DNA from 4 places in the Yimella sp. NH-Cas1 genome. Region 2 is predicted to be linked to each of the others. Evidence: predicted binding sites of a transcription regulator. Region 2 holds the regulator's gene; each other region holds the start of a gene.

Region 1 (3,086 bases), 1.3 Mb from region 2:
GTAACTCTCGGCAGCTTCGGCGAGCCGGACGATGCCGTACAGCCCGTCGTGGTCGGTGAGTGCGAGCCCGTGCAGCCCGAGCGCCACCGCCTCGGTGACGAGATCCTCGGGCGAGGAGGCACCGTCCAGGAAGCTGTAGTGCGAGTGGGCATGCAGTTCGGCGTAGGGCACGACGACGTCGGGGCGGTCGATCCTGGCCGGAGTGAACTTGGCACGTTTGCGGGAGAACGCCGGCCCGTCACCACCGTCGGCGACCAACTCCTGCCGCACCTGCGGGCGGACGCCGTGAGAGAGGGCCTGCTCCAGTTGCGACCACGGGATCGGCGGGTTGTTCCATCCCATCCCTCACCACCACAACCTGCGTAGGTCAGTCATAGCGAGCCTCGATCCACCAGCCGTTCGGTGCGGCGATCAGCAACCACGCCTGTGATGCGTCGTCGATGATCTGAAAACGATTGACCTGCAACGGTTTTTGCCACCAATGCTGACGCAGCGGCCAGGGTCCGTTCCATGCGACGATCCGGCGCCGGGGAGACCGATCATGGGCCGGCCGCCAGTGGGTCGGCGGACGGGAAAGGTTGCCGCGCGAATCGACCCCGACCGCCTCGCCGTCGTCCGTGCTCACCTCTGCGGGGCGGGCTCGTCGGAAGACGGTGGCCGGTGCCGGGCCCGGGACGGTGCCCGGCCAGGGTTGCTCCAGCCGGGCCTGGGCCGGAGCGGCATCACCCCACGGACGGATCGCCTGTCGCTCGTGCAGCAACCGTCCGCCGACCAACGTCGCACTGCACACGCCCGAGTGACCGAGTTCGTGCTGCAGCGAGGTGAGTGCATGGACGATGTGTCGGTCGGGGCGTTCTCCCCAGAGGCCTTGAGCGTGTTCGCTTGCAGCCGTGGGAGATTCGGCGGCGACGGCCACCGAGCTGATTGCGTCGAACCGGGTCTCCTGTTCGGCGTCGAAGTCGTCGAGTTGCCACCGGACCCGCTCGACCATGTCGTCGACTCCGAAGGGCCAGGTGTGCCGCCACCGGCGTTCGTGTACCACTCCTGCCTCGGTGCGCAGTTCGACACGGATCTCGTGGCAGACCTGTCCGGCACGGCGCAGGCGCTCGGTCAATTGCTCGCAGTGAACGCGTACCCAGTGGGTGATGGTGGCGGTGTCGGTGGCCGGTGGGTCGCAGACCGCACGTACCGAAAGATCGGTGGGCACCGGGGATGTGCGCAACAAAGGAGCGTCCTGCCCGCTCGCGAGTCGGTGGGCGCGCAGGCCACCCTCGCCGAAGCGTGCATGAACCTGTTGTCGAGGCAGTCGAGCGAACCCGCCAAGGTTGCGAATACCCATGCGACGCAAAGTTTTTGCCAGGTCAAGTTGATCGATCTCCTGCGCGACGGCCTCGACCGGCAGGGTACGCAGGAAGCGGTGGGTGTCGTCGGCGGACAGGTTGACGAACGGGCGTTCGGGCGTCGTCGCGTACGCGGCCTGCTCTGCTGCGAAGAGTCCTTCGGCGACCGCGATCCGGGCGTCGGGGACGTCGGTGTCGCTCAGTTGGTCGAACAGGCTCTCCACCACGGCGTCCTCGCTGCCGTAGAAACGCGAAGCACCGGCGATACGCATCGCGATCGTGCCTGGACGCAGCACCTGCATGTGGGGAACGAGCTTCTCCACCGCACGTAGAACCGGCGCGAAGCGTCGCTCGTCGAGTGCCGGGTCATGTTGCAGGACAACAAGATTCGGACACCGCACCTGCGCTTCTCGGACCCGTAGGCCGACGGTCACGGCTTCCTGGGCCGCGGTCTCGCAGACCGCGACGAGCCGGCCGGCCCGAACCAGTGCGAAGGCCGACGGGGCGGCGCTTCCCATCGAGCGGCGTACCGCCTCGATCGACCAGTTCGGGCACCACACGACCAGCGCACGCGCGGGGCGTGTGCTGAGTGGGATGGACGCGGTCATCCATCGAGTATCGAACATGTGTACGAACTAGGCAAGCGCGGTGAGTCGCGGGCAGGTGGGACATCAATCAGAAAATCTGTCGCTCCGCAAGCCCCCACTTCGTCCTCAGGCATGACACAAATGAGATGTGACTGTTCAGCGAACAGTCTTGGGAGAGCAGGAAGTCTCAACCAACATCTCTTGAAGGGGTTGTAGTTCATGACGCTTGACATCAATCGGCTGCACGGCCAGAACGTTGTCGACCAGGACGGTGACAAGGTCGGTTCCATCGGCCAGGTCTACCTGGACGACGAGACCGACCGCCCCACCTTCGTGACGGTGAAGACCGGGCTTTTCGGCAACAACGAGACCTTCGTTCCGCTGGACATGGCGCAGAACGACGGTGACGACCTGCGTGTCCCGTACACCAAGGACTTCATCAAGGACGCGCCGAACGTCGACGCCGACGGTCACCTGTCCGAGCAGGAGCAGGACGAGATCTACCGCTACTACCAGCTCGACGGTGGCCGCGCCGGCGGTGTGGATGACGGCCGCATCGGCAATGACGGCGACCGCGACCGTGACGGCCTGGGTGTTGCCGGTGCTGCTGGTGAAGTTGCCGGCCGTGGCGGAGATGTCGACCGTGACCTCGACCGTCCCGACACCGGCGACCGCGACCGACGTGGCTTCGACGGCGACGACAACTCGGTCGTCCGCCGCGAGGAGGAGCTCAAGGTCGGCAAGGAGCGTGTCGAGACCGGCCGCGTCCGCTTGCGCAAGCACGTCGTCACCGAGCAGAAGACCGTCACCGTGCCGGTCGAGCGCGAGGAGTTCGAGGTCGTCCGTGAGCCGATCACCGATGGCGACGGCAGCCGTGGCGGCAAGCTCGGCGACGACGAGGTGTCGGTGACCCTCTCCGAGGAGCGTCCGGTGGTCGACAAGGAGGTCGTCGACAAGGAGCGCGTCGGACTGCAGACCAACAAGGTCCAGGACGAGCGCCGCGTCGACGCCGAGGTCGGCCGTGAGGAAGTCGTCGTCGACGAGGACGGCCGTCGTGGTGTCGACGGTGACCGCGACGACAACCGCGGCCTTGCCGACAAGGCGAAGGACAAGGCTCGCGACCTGAAGGACGGCCGCGACAACCACTGAGCTGTCGTGA
Region 2 (3,086 bases):
GTAGGGATGCTATTCCGTTTCGACCCCAAGATGCAAGGTGTGGATCGGAAAGTCTCTCGGCCGGTCCGGCACGTTCACCAAACGTGCTGGTCACGGCGCCGAGGCGTTCGCGACTGGTCGCGACACGCCCGCGAGGCCCCGTGACACACCCGAGCCCCGTTCCCGACGATCGGGAGACGGGGCGCGCCATGTGAGCGAAGTCGTCGTCAGCGAGGAGCCGTCAACGACTGGCCCGGGTGGACATGCAGAGTATTGAGGTCGTTCGCGAGCTGAAGGCGCACGACCGCTTCGGCGACCGGCAACTGCGGGTAGGCCTGGTGCGCAACCTCGGACAGCGTCTGCCCCGGCTGCACCACCAACTGCGTCGTCGACGGCGAGGAGGCGAACGCCCGCCCGGCACCCCAGCCCGCCGCGATCAGGGTGGTGAGCACGAGCACGGCGAGCACGCGACGGCCGCGCATGGTGAGCCGAACCTCGTCCCGGTCGACTCGTGCGACCGGCTGGTTCGACGGCACGAGGGTCAGGTGACGCCGGCGCTGCAGTGTGCGGACCACACGCGGCTGATCCCAGTGAGCAACTGCACTCATGATGTTCTCCGTCCCTGGCGCGAGGCGCCGGATCAAGTTCTCCTTCGCACACGTGTGCGATAGAACGTCTGTACGATGTATAGCACGACTGTTCGAATGATGCGAGACACGCCTCGTACAAATGTTTGAAAACTGTGTCCGAGCCGCATAGCCTCTTTCCATGCTCCGCAGCCTGGCACCGACCACCGACAACCTCCCTCGAAGAGCGCTACACGGCTCGCCGACAGCGGCTTCATCGGTCGTCCAGGATGCATCACCCCGGGCATGCAGGGCCGTACCGATCGACCCGCCCGCACCACCTCACCGACGGCATGACGAAGGACGCAGACGACATGGCCAAGATCCACCAGCTGCCCGACGACGAGGGCGGCGTAGCGCTGACCACCCGCCAGCGCAAGGTCCTCGAAGTGATCCGCAACTCCGTCGACCGGCGCGGCTACCCGCCGAGCATGCGGGAGATCGGTGAGGCCGTCGGCCTGACCAGCCCGAGTTCGGTGGCCCACCAACTGTCGATGCTGGAGCGCAAGGGTTATCTGCGCCGTGACCCCAACCGTCCCCGCGCGATCGAGGTCATCTCCCCCGATCACCAGCAGGACAAGCGGGGCGTGCGTGGCGGTTCCAGCGTCACCTCGAGCGACGACTCCACCATCGACGAGACCGGCGCCGGCGACCAGCGTCCGGCAGCCTCCTACGTGCCCGTCGTCGGACGCATCGCGGCCGGCGGGCCGATCCTGGCCGAAGAGGTCGTCGAAGACGTCTTCCCGTTGCCCAAGCAGATCGTCGGTGAGGGCGACCTGTTCCTGCTCAAGGTGGTCGGTGACTCGATGGTCGACGCCGCGATCTGCGACGGCGACTGGGTCGTCGTGCGCCAGCAGCCGACCGCGACCAACGGCGACATCGTCGCCGCGATGCTCGACAACGAAGCCACCGTCAAGACGTTCAAGCGTCGCGACGGCAAGGTCTGGCTGATGCCGCACAACCCGGCGTACGACCCGATCGACGGTGACCACGCGGTGATCCTCGGCAAGGTCACGGCCGTCCTGCGGCGGGTCTGATCACCGGCGTCGATCGCCGCTCGCGTCCCGGTCGACGTCACCCAGTACGTCCCACACCGCCTCCTGCAGCACCTCGCTCAGGGGGCGGTGTACGTGTCTGGTGGCCAGATGTTCCGCTCGCGACCAACCGGTGTTGACCAGCACGATCGGGATGTCGCGCTCGGCAGCACGCCGCGCGAAACGGAAGCCGGACATCACACCGAGCGAGGATCCGACCACCAGCAGCGACTTTGCCCGCTCGAGACGGTTGAAGCAATGGGCGACCAGATCCTTGGGTACCGATTCGCCGAACATCACGACGTCCGGCTTCAGCAGGTCGCTGCCACAGGTCGGGCACACCACCAGTTCGATGTCATGGATCAGCGAGGGGTCGATGTCGACGTCGCCATCCGGGCGCAGCGGCAGGTCGCGCGCCCTCTCGGCGTCCTGCGCGAACACCGGATTGCGCGTGGCGAACTGCTGCTGGATCCACTCTCGGTCGGCAAGCGCCCGGCAGTTCAGGCAGACGGCTCGCCCGAGGTTGCCGTGCAACTCGATGACATCGCGGGACCCTGCCTGCTGGGCCAGGCCGTCGACGTTCTGGGTGATCGTCGTCTCGAACAGGCCCGCCTTCTCCAGCGCGGCGAGGTGACGGTGCGCTTCGTTGGGCCGCGCCGTCCGGAACCTCTCCCATCCGACATAGGACCGGCTCCAATAGCGTTGCCGCGCAGCGACTCCGGCCCGGAACTCGCTCACGGTCATGGGCTCCACACGGCGTACCCCGTCCGGTCCGCGGTAATCGGGCAGCCCGGATTCGGTGGACAGCCCGGCCCCGGTCATGACCAACACGTCGCCCTCGCGGAGCAGGTGTGCCAGGTGGCTGCGGTCGTCCATCGGACCTTCGTTCTCCATGGGTCGGGTCTGTTCCGAGTTCGAGGCCGCGGCTCATCGAGAGCCGGCGGGCGCATCGGTTCGTACGCTATCGGGGTGGGTCACGCTGGGTTGGCTCGCGGTGATGGGCGACAGCTGTCTCCACGGCCGGACGCGCGAACACGACCGAGGCCCCTTCGCCCCTGATCCTGCCGTTGTTGCTGGTGGTGGCGCACAGGGGCCACCGCCCCGATCAGCCGCGCCGGAGGCGGTGCGGCGGTGGCCTGGATGATGCACTCGGCGCTGCTGGTCGCCATCGGTTCGGCCGTCATGGCCCTGGGCGTCAGGCAAGGATTCGCCGCAGCGTCCCTCTGCCTCATCCTCGGGCTGGCCAGAGCCCAGGCGGGCGCTCGACCGACGTCGTTCGGGCCACGCCCGAGCTGATCGGCACACCGGCGTTCCTGGACCGGTGAGGATCTGCGGCTCGCGCTGCGATTTCATGCTGAGCAGGCGGGTCGGTCGAACGGTTTGTAGGCTGGTGCGCATGATCGACGCTGCCGGCCTCCGGGTGATTCGTGCCATCGCTGACGAGGGC
Region 3 (3,086 bases), 410 kb from region 2:
CGGTTCGTGTCGGACGCAGGGTTGCGGTCCGTCGCCGACTTCTTCCGGGCGACCCGACCGGCGCCGTGTTCACCGACGTGACCGGCGAGCTGCTCTGCGCGGACGGCAGCGGGATCGAGGTCGATTCCCGGCACGGACGCGTTCGTGTCGAGTGGGCCGACGTCGTCGCGGCCAAGGAGATTCCGCCGAAGGCATCACGTCGTGGTCATCCGCACCGCACCGTCCCCATCGACGACCTGCAACGACTGATGGTCGACGGCCTGCCGCCGCTGACCAGCGAGCATCTCGGCGATTGGCTGCTGCGCAGCGCCGAAGGATTCACCGGACGAGCCAATTCCGTTCTTGCCGTTGGCGATTCAGGCTTCTCGCCTTCGGACGCGGTGGACCGCTGCGTGGACTGGTACGCCCGCCTCGGACTGCCTGCGTTGTTCCAGATCGCCGGCCCGGTCGGTTTCGATCCATCGGATCACCCGGTGGTGGCCGAGATCGACCGGCGCGGCGGACGTTGCTCGCCGCGGGTCGCTGTCATGACCGCGGCGGTACGCGAGATCGCGCTGGCGCGATCCGCAATAGGCGTCACCGTCGATGCCACAACTCGACCGACGGACCAGTGGTGGAGTGCGGCGAGTCCGCGCACGATCGATCGACGAACCGTCGCCGCACGCGTTCTCGCCGGGGTCGAGGACGGCCGATACCTGACGCTCTCCGACACCGCGCCGCGCGCGAACACCCGCCTCGCATACTCCCCCGGCTGGGTCGGACTCTTCGACCTGCACGTGGCAGAAGCGTTTCGCGGCAAGGGTTTCGGGCGGGCCCTCGTCGGAGCTGCTGCTCGCGAGGCCGACCGACGCGGCGTCCGCTCGATGTATCTACAGGTGAGCAGCGACAACGCACCGGCCATCGGGCTCTACGAATCGCTCGGGTTCAGCACGCACCACGAGTACATCTACGCCCGTCTCTGAGTCACTCACTTTCCGCCCCGCCGGTTGAACCGAACACCCGTCACGCGCGCTGAGCCCGCGCCCGAGGGAGAGGGCGTACGCGGCGCCGCTGGTTGAGCCGAACGCCCGAGGGACGAGGGCGTACGCGCCGAAACCAAGGCAACCATCCACGACCGCCCAACCACGACCGCTCAACCACGCATTCTCCACAACCCGCGAGTAACCAATTCGGTTGTCCACAAACGATATTCGTCCGTTCACACCATTCCAACTCGGTTCGAACAGGTGTACGATGTGGGCATGTCGAACACCACGACGAAACCCCTCGGACAGGACGCGATCACCCCGCGTGACCTGCTCGAAGCAGTGATGCTCGAAGACGGTGTCGACGCAGCCATCGAACTGGCATCGCACCCCGAACTGGTACCAGGCGCGAACCCCGCCACCATCCAACTGCTCATCGCCCAACTGCTGGCACACAACGTGTTCGAACGCCTCAACAGCGACAACCCGTTCACCGTGGACGCAGCCGGCGACAAGTTCTTCACGCAGGACGACCTCACCGACCTCACCGGGATCGACCAACAGACGGCCGGTGAGCAAGGTGATGGCGACCAGGGTGACGACGAGGATCACTGGGTGACACAGACCCGGCAGTTCGAGGAATCGATCCGGGTGGCGCACTCGGTGATGAACACCGCCGGCGCCGTCCGGGCGATCTCGATCAGTCAGTACGCACGCTGGGACGCCCACGACGTGACCTGCACTGACTTCGTGCAACACGAGCCGGGGCATGTGGGTGAGTTCGCTGCTGATGGTGTCGCGGCCGAACTGCGCCTGTCCTGCATCGCCGCGTCGCAGCTGGTGCGCAAATCGGTGTGGGCAGCCACCAAAACACCGGTTCTGCTCACGGAGGTGGCTGCTGGTGTGGCGAACCTGGACACCGTGACCGCGGTCGCGACCGAACTGCAGGACGCCCGCCCCGACACCTGCGAACTCATCGAAGACACGATCCTTCAACGCAAGATCCACTGCCGGGGTGCGGCGTCCGCACGCCGCTCCACCCGCACCCTCCTCACCAGGTTCGAGGCGGCAGCCGCCCGCAAGACCCACAAGCGTACGAAAGCACAGCAGACCGGGGTGTGGTTCGACCCCCACCCCACCCCCGGGTTGGCGTCCTTCACCGCGGTCCTGCCCGATGCGCAGGTCGCGGAAATCTGTGACCTGGTCGAGAAACGCGCCTACGATCTCAAACGGTCCGACACCAGTGAAGACGCTGCCGACAAACTCCTGGGTGAGTACCGGGCCGACGCGTTGTACGAGATCGTCACCCGCAACCTGAACTACATCCTTGATATTCAGATCCTTACTCCCACCGCATGCCAGGGCTGCAGCAACAACTCTGCGGACGCGAACAGGAACGGCGATTCCGGTCGTGACCGCGGCAAGGAGGACAGTGGCGATGACGGCGACGACGGCCGCTTAGGCGGCAACCCAGGCGGCAACCCCGGCGGTGGCGGGAACGGTCCCGGCGGCACCGGCGGTGACACACCCGGTCCCAGCAAGGGGAGGTCATCCAAGAAGACCGTGACCCGCGGCGAAGCGCTCGGCCTCTTCACCAGCACGAGCAGCGACACGAACCGCGACACCGGTGCGTTAGGAATCCATCACCGCGCGGGCGCACTGTCCGGGTACGGGATCGAAGCACTCATCCAGAACGCCACCACGATCACCACCACCGGGGTCGAATTCAACCCACTCACCGGCGAACTCATCCACCAGGACACCTCACAGGCGTACCGACCACCCGAGACGATGCGCCGCAGGATCCAAGCCCGCGATCAACACTGCCGAGCACCCGGGTGTGCCCGGCACGCGGTGTTCACCGACACCGACCACGTCACCGCCTACCAACGCGGCGGACCCACCACCGACACCAACCTGCAATGCCTGTGCCGACACCACCACAAAATGAAACAAAGCGGCTGGCAGGTGGTCATGAACACCGCCGGCGTGTGCGCCTGGACCTCACCCACCGGCCGCACCTACACCACCGAACCCGGACTCCTACAGACCTACCGGGACACCGAAGGACTCTGATCCGTCGCCGCGTCAGTGTGCTTCTTCGAGCGCGGACTCCTCGGC
Region 4 (3,086 bases), 1.0 Mb from region 2:
CAAGCTGCCGGCCTCGACCGGGGCCGACAAGACGACGCTGATGCTCTTCCAGCACGACGACCACGCCGGTGGCCTGCTGGCGTTGCTCGAGCAGTTTGCCGCCCGTGGGATCAACATGACCCGTTTGGAGTCGCGTCCGACCGGTGTGGCGATGGGCTCGTACTGCTTCTCGATCGACTTCGAGGGTCACCTGGACGATGCTCGCGTGGCGGAGACCTTGAAGTCGCTGCACCGCGTGGCGGCGAAGGTGCGCTTCTTCGGTTCCTACCCGCGGGCCGACCGGCGTCCGGCAACTGTGGTGCCGACGGCGACGGACGAGGCGTTCGTTGAATCGCAGACGTGGTTCGAGATGTTGCGTGTGGACAGTTAGGACGCTGCCCCGGTGCTCCATTGCTGCACCCCTTCGTCGGGCTGATGCCAGGTCACGCCTTCATCGGTGACGGTCGCAGTCAGGTTGTCGCGGTGGACGATGCGGTGGTGGGTGCTGCACATGAGTGCCGAGTTGAGCAGCGAGGTCTCGCCGCCGTGCCACCAGTACTTCACATGGTGGACCTCGCACATGACCGGCGGTCTGGTGCATCCCGGATGAGTGCAGTGTCGATCTCGTTGAATCACTGCTGCGCGGAGTTCCTTGTCGACCAGTCGACGTTTTCGACCGACGTTCAACGGTTGGCTCTTCGATCCGAGCACCATCGGGATGATCTCGGCGTCGCAGGCCAGTTGTCTGACCGTGTCGGGCGTCATCCCGACTCCGCCTTGGCTGTAACCGAGGCCGGACAGGACTCCGGCGAGGTGTTCGTAGTTGATGGTGACCACGATTCTCGCGGTGCCGGCAGACTTGGTCTGACCGTCGTTGTCGACCGCCTGCGCGGCAATACGAATGAGTTCGGTGAACGCATCGGCGCGGCGCTTCCCGGGGGTGCGCAGATCGGGCTCGCCCTTGCTCTTCGAACTGTCGTGGTGAGCATCGCCGTCGGCCTCGTCCGTCCGATGGTTGTGGTGCACGTTGTCGCAGCACTCGGAGGCCGGCGAAGGGGCGGCCATCGCCTGGATCGCGTGCTTCACCTTCTCGGCGTTGTCGGGGCTGAGGTCGGCGATGAGCCGTACCAACCCGTTCGGCAGGTTGGACCACGACAGCGACTCGTGCCGCTGCATAGCGTCTTCCTTGGCATCAGGCTGGTCGTCGTCAGCGAAGCGGGCGACGATCCGGCGGGTGAGTTCACGGACTGCCTTCGCGCCGGACCCGGGCGGCAGGCAGAGGAACGCGCCCAACAACTCGTCGCGATCGGCGCCCGGCAGTATCGCGGTGACCGGTCCGATCTCGTGCAGTGCGGTCGCCGCGATGGCGGCGTTGGTGCGTCCGCTGATGATCGCGTCCAGCACCAGTGCGTTCTTGGGTGCACGACAGGCTTGGGCAAGCTTCGCCAGGCGCGAGCAGTGTCCGGGCTCCAGTCCGGCGACGACCTGGAGGGGTTCCTTCGGATCGGCGTCCGTCGCCGCGCTCGGCTCCTGACCGATCGGGACGAGAGGGCCGGCCGCGCCTGTGCCCGCCTCACCCATGACGGCGGTGATCGATTCGCCGCGGGACAGGCGGCCGATCCATTGCGCTGCGTCGGCTGCCGTGGAAGAGGCCACCAGGCCGCGATCGATCGCATCGGTCGTCAGGGCGACCACAAGCGCCTCGGTCTGTTGCATGTGCGCGAGCGCGGAGCGTGCGGCCGCCGTGAGTTCGGCGTCGGTGAGGTTCGTACTGATGTCGGCCAGGCGCCGCACGGCCGGCAGCGCACCGGCCACGGTGTCGACGCAGCCGGCTGCCTCACCGGGGCGACTGGGCGCAGCCTCGCGCATCCCGAACGCGATCGGGCCCTGGGCCAGCGGGTCGTGCGGCAGTGGAATGTCGTCGATGGCCATACCCGGTCACCCCTCCCCAGAAGTGCTCTACCTGATGCATTCATCGTACATGTGTTCGAAGATGAATGGAAGAGGCTCGGTTACGAATTTCGTTCGTCGACAGCGAAATTCACCTACCGGCGGGTATCCACAGCCCCTTGTTTCGGCGCTGGTTGTCCACAGGCCGCGGACGCCGGTTGACGGCGGCTACCGAGCCGGACGAAGCGCTTGTTCGACGATCGGCCACCAATGGCGCGCGTCCAGAGACTGACGCGCTGCATCGAGCGTGACCCACGTGCCCGCCACCACGGGTTCCACCTGCGCATCGACCACGATCACCGGCAAGTGAGCGTGCGGGACCGGGTGCGGATACGGACCTCGGCGGTGCTGCCGGCGGGGAGCCAGGGTGCGGACGGCGTTTCGCCGAGCAACTTCTCCGACTCGTGAATGGAGCAAAGCTAGGCGACGTCTGCAGCCGGTCGTGGTGTGGCGGTCGCCTGCTCCTACGAGGCGCCTGTTGAAGGCGCCTTCGGTCCCTGGGGCAGGACGAAGACGAAGCGACCCGAAGTCAGGCCGGACGAACCCAGACCACGTAGTTGTTCAGGTGGTGACCGTCGACGACCTTCGACGCACGGTCGCAGGTGATGAGCGCGACGACCGGGGTTTGCGAGGAGCCCCAGACGCGGGCGTCCCTGGTGAGTGCGGTCTTGTTGACCGACTGCCGCTCGGTGACCTTCCAGGCCAGGGTGCGTCCGTTGCTGCACTTCACCGAGACGGACGCGCCGATCGCGACGCGGTCGAGTTCGTAGAAGTCGTCCGGCCCGTCGTACGTCACGTGACCGGCGACGACGGAAACGCCCTTGTCGCCGGGCTGCGGCGATTTGTCGTACCACATGGTGGTGCGGGCGGGCGGGTAGATCTGGCCCTGGGAGTTCGTGCCCATGGCGACGATCGGCTCGGTGATCCCGACGCTCGGGACGTCGACCCTCGTCGGCACGCAGCCCTGTCCGGGGGTCGCAGCGATCGATGTCGGACGACTGTTGTCCTTCGGCTGGGGCACCACCGTCGACGTCGTCGAAGAGCCGGCCGGGCTGCTGGTCGCTGAGGTCGGAGTCGATACGGATGTCCCCGGGGCAGAACCGGATTCGGGGGACGAGGATGCACCGCTGGTGCCGCTGGAGGTCTGGTTCGTCGAG

What was found. Region 2 encodes LexA, which represses DNA repair genes until DNA is damaged. Its sites were predicted from a motif close to TCGAACANNTGTTCGA; they were not measured.
Region 1: MF407_RS02565 (DNA polymerase Y family protein) is a predicted target of LexA. The motif match lies at 1,959-1,974, and genes of this name have one in related genera.
Region 3: MF407_RS10750 (HNH endonuclease signature motif containing protein) is a predicted target of LexA. The motif match lies at 1,219-1,234, and genes of this name have one in related genera.
Region 4: MF407_RS13805 (HNH endonuclease signature motif containing protein) is a predicted target of LexA. The motif match lies at 1,955-1,970, and genes of this name have one in related genera.

What each region holds. Positions count from the first base shown of each region.
Region 1 is NZ_JAKSGG010000003.1:452,863-455,948, forward strand. Features, by position in the region: gene MF407_RS02560 (error-prone DNA polymerase) at 1-342, opposite strand, end outside; gene MF407_RS02565 (DNA polymerase Y family protein) at 368-1,948, opposite strand; gene MF407_RS02570 (PRC and DUF2382 domain-containing protein) at 2,147-3,076, shown strand.
Region 2 is NZ_JAKSGG010000003.1:1,767,204-1,770,289, forward strand. Features, by position in the region: gene MF407_RS08825 (LysM peptidoglycan-binding domain-containing protein) at 207-587, opposite strand; gene lexA (transcriptional repressor LexA) at 920-1,642, shown strand; gene MF407_RS08835 (Sir2 family NAD-dependent protein deacetylase) at 1,643-2,533, opposite strand; gene MF407_RS08840 (hypothetical protein) at 2,771-2,935, shown strand; gene MF407_RS08845 (LysR family transcriptional regulator) at 3,036-3,086, shown strand, end outside.
Region 3 is NZ_JAKSGG010000003.1:2,173,074-2,176,159, forward strand. Features, by position in the region: gene MF407_RS10745 (GNAT family N-acetyltransferase) at 1-962, shown strand, start outside; gene MF407_RS10750 (HNH endonuclease signature motif containing protein) at 1,242-3,041, shown strand; gene MF407_RS10755 (siderophore-interacting protein) at 3,054-3,086, opposite strand, start outside.
Region 4 is NZ_JAKSGG010000003.1:2,791,664-2,794,749, reverse strand. Features, by position in the region: gene pheA (prephenate dehydratase) at 1-370, shown strand, start outside; gene MF407_RS13805 (HNH endonuclease signature motif containing protein) at 367-1,911, opposite strand; gene MF407_RS13800 (class F sortase) at 2,459-2,833, opposite strand; gene MF407_RS13795 (hypothetical protein) at 2,832-3,086, shown strand, end outside.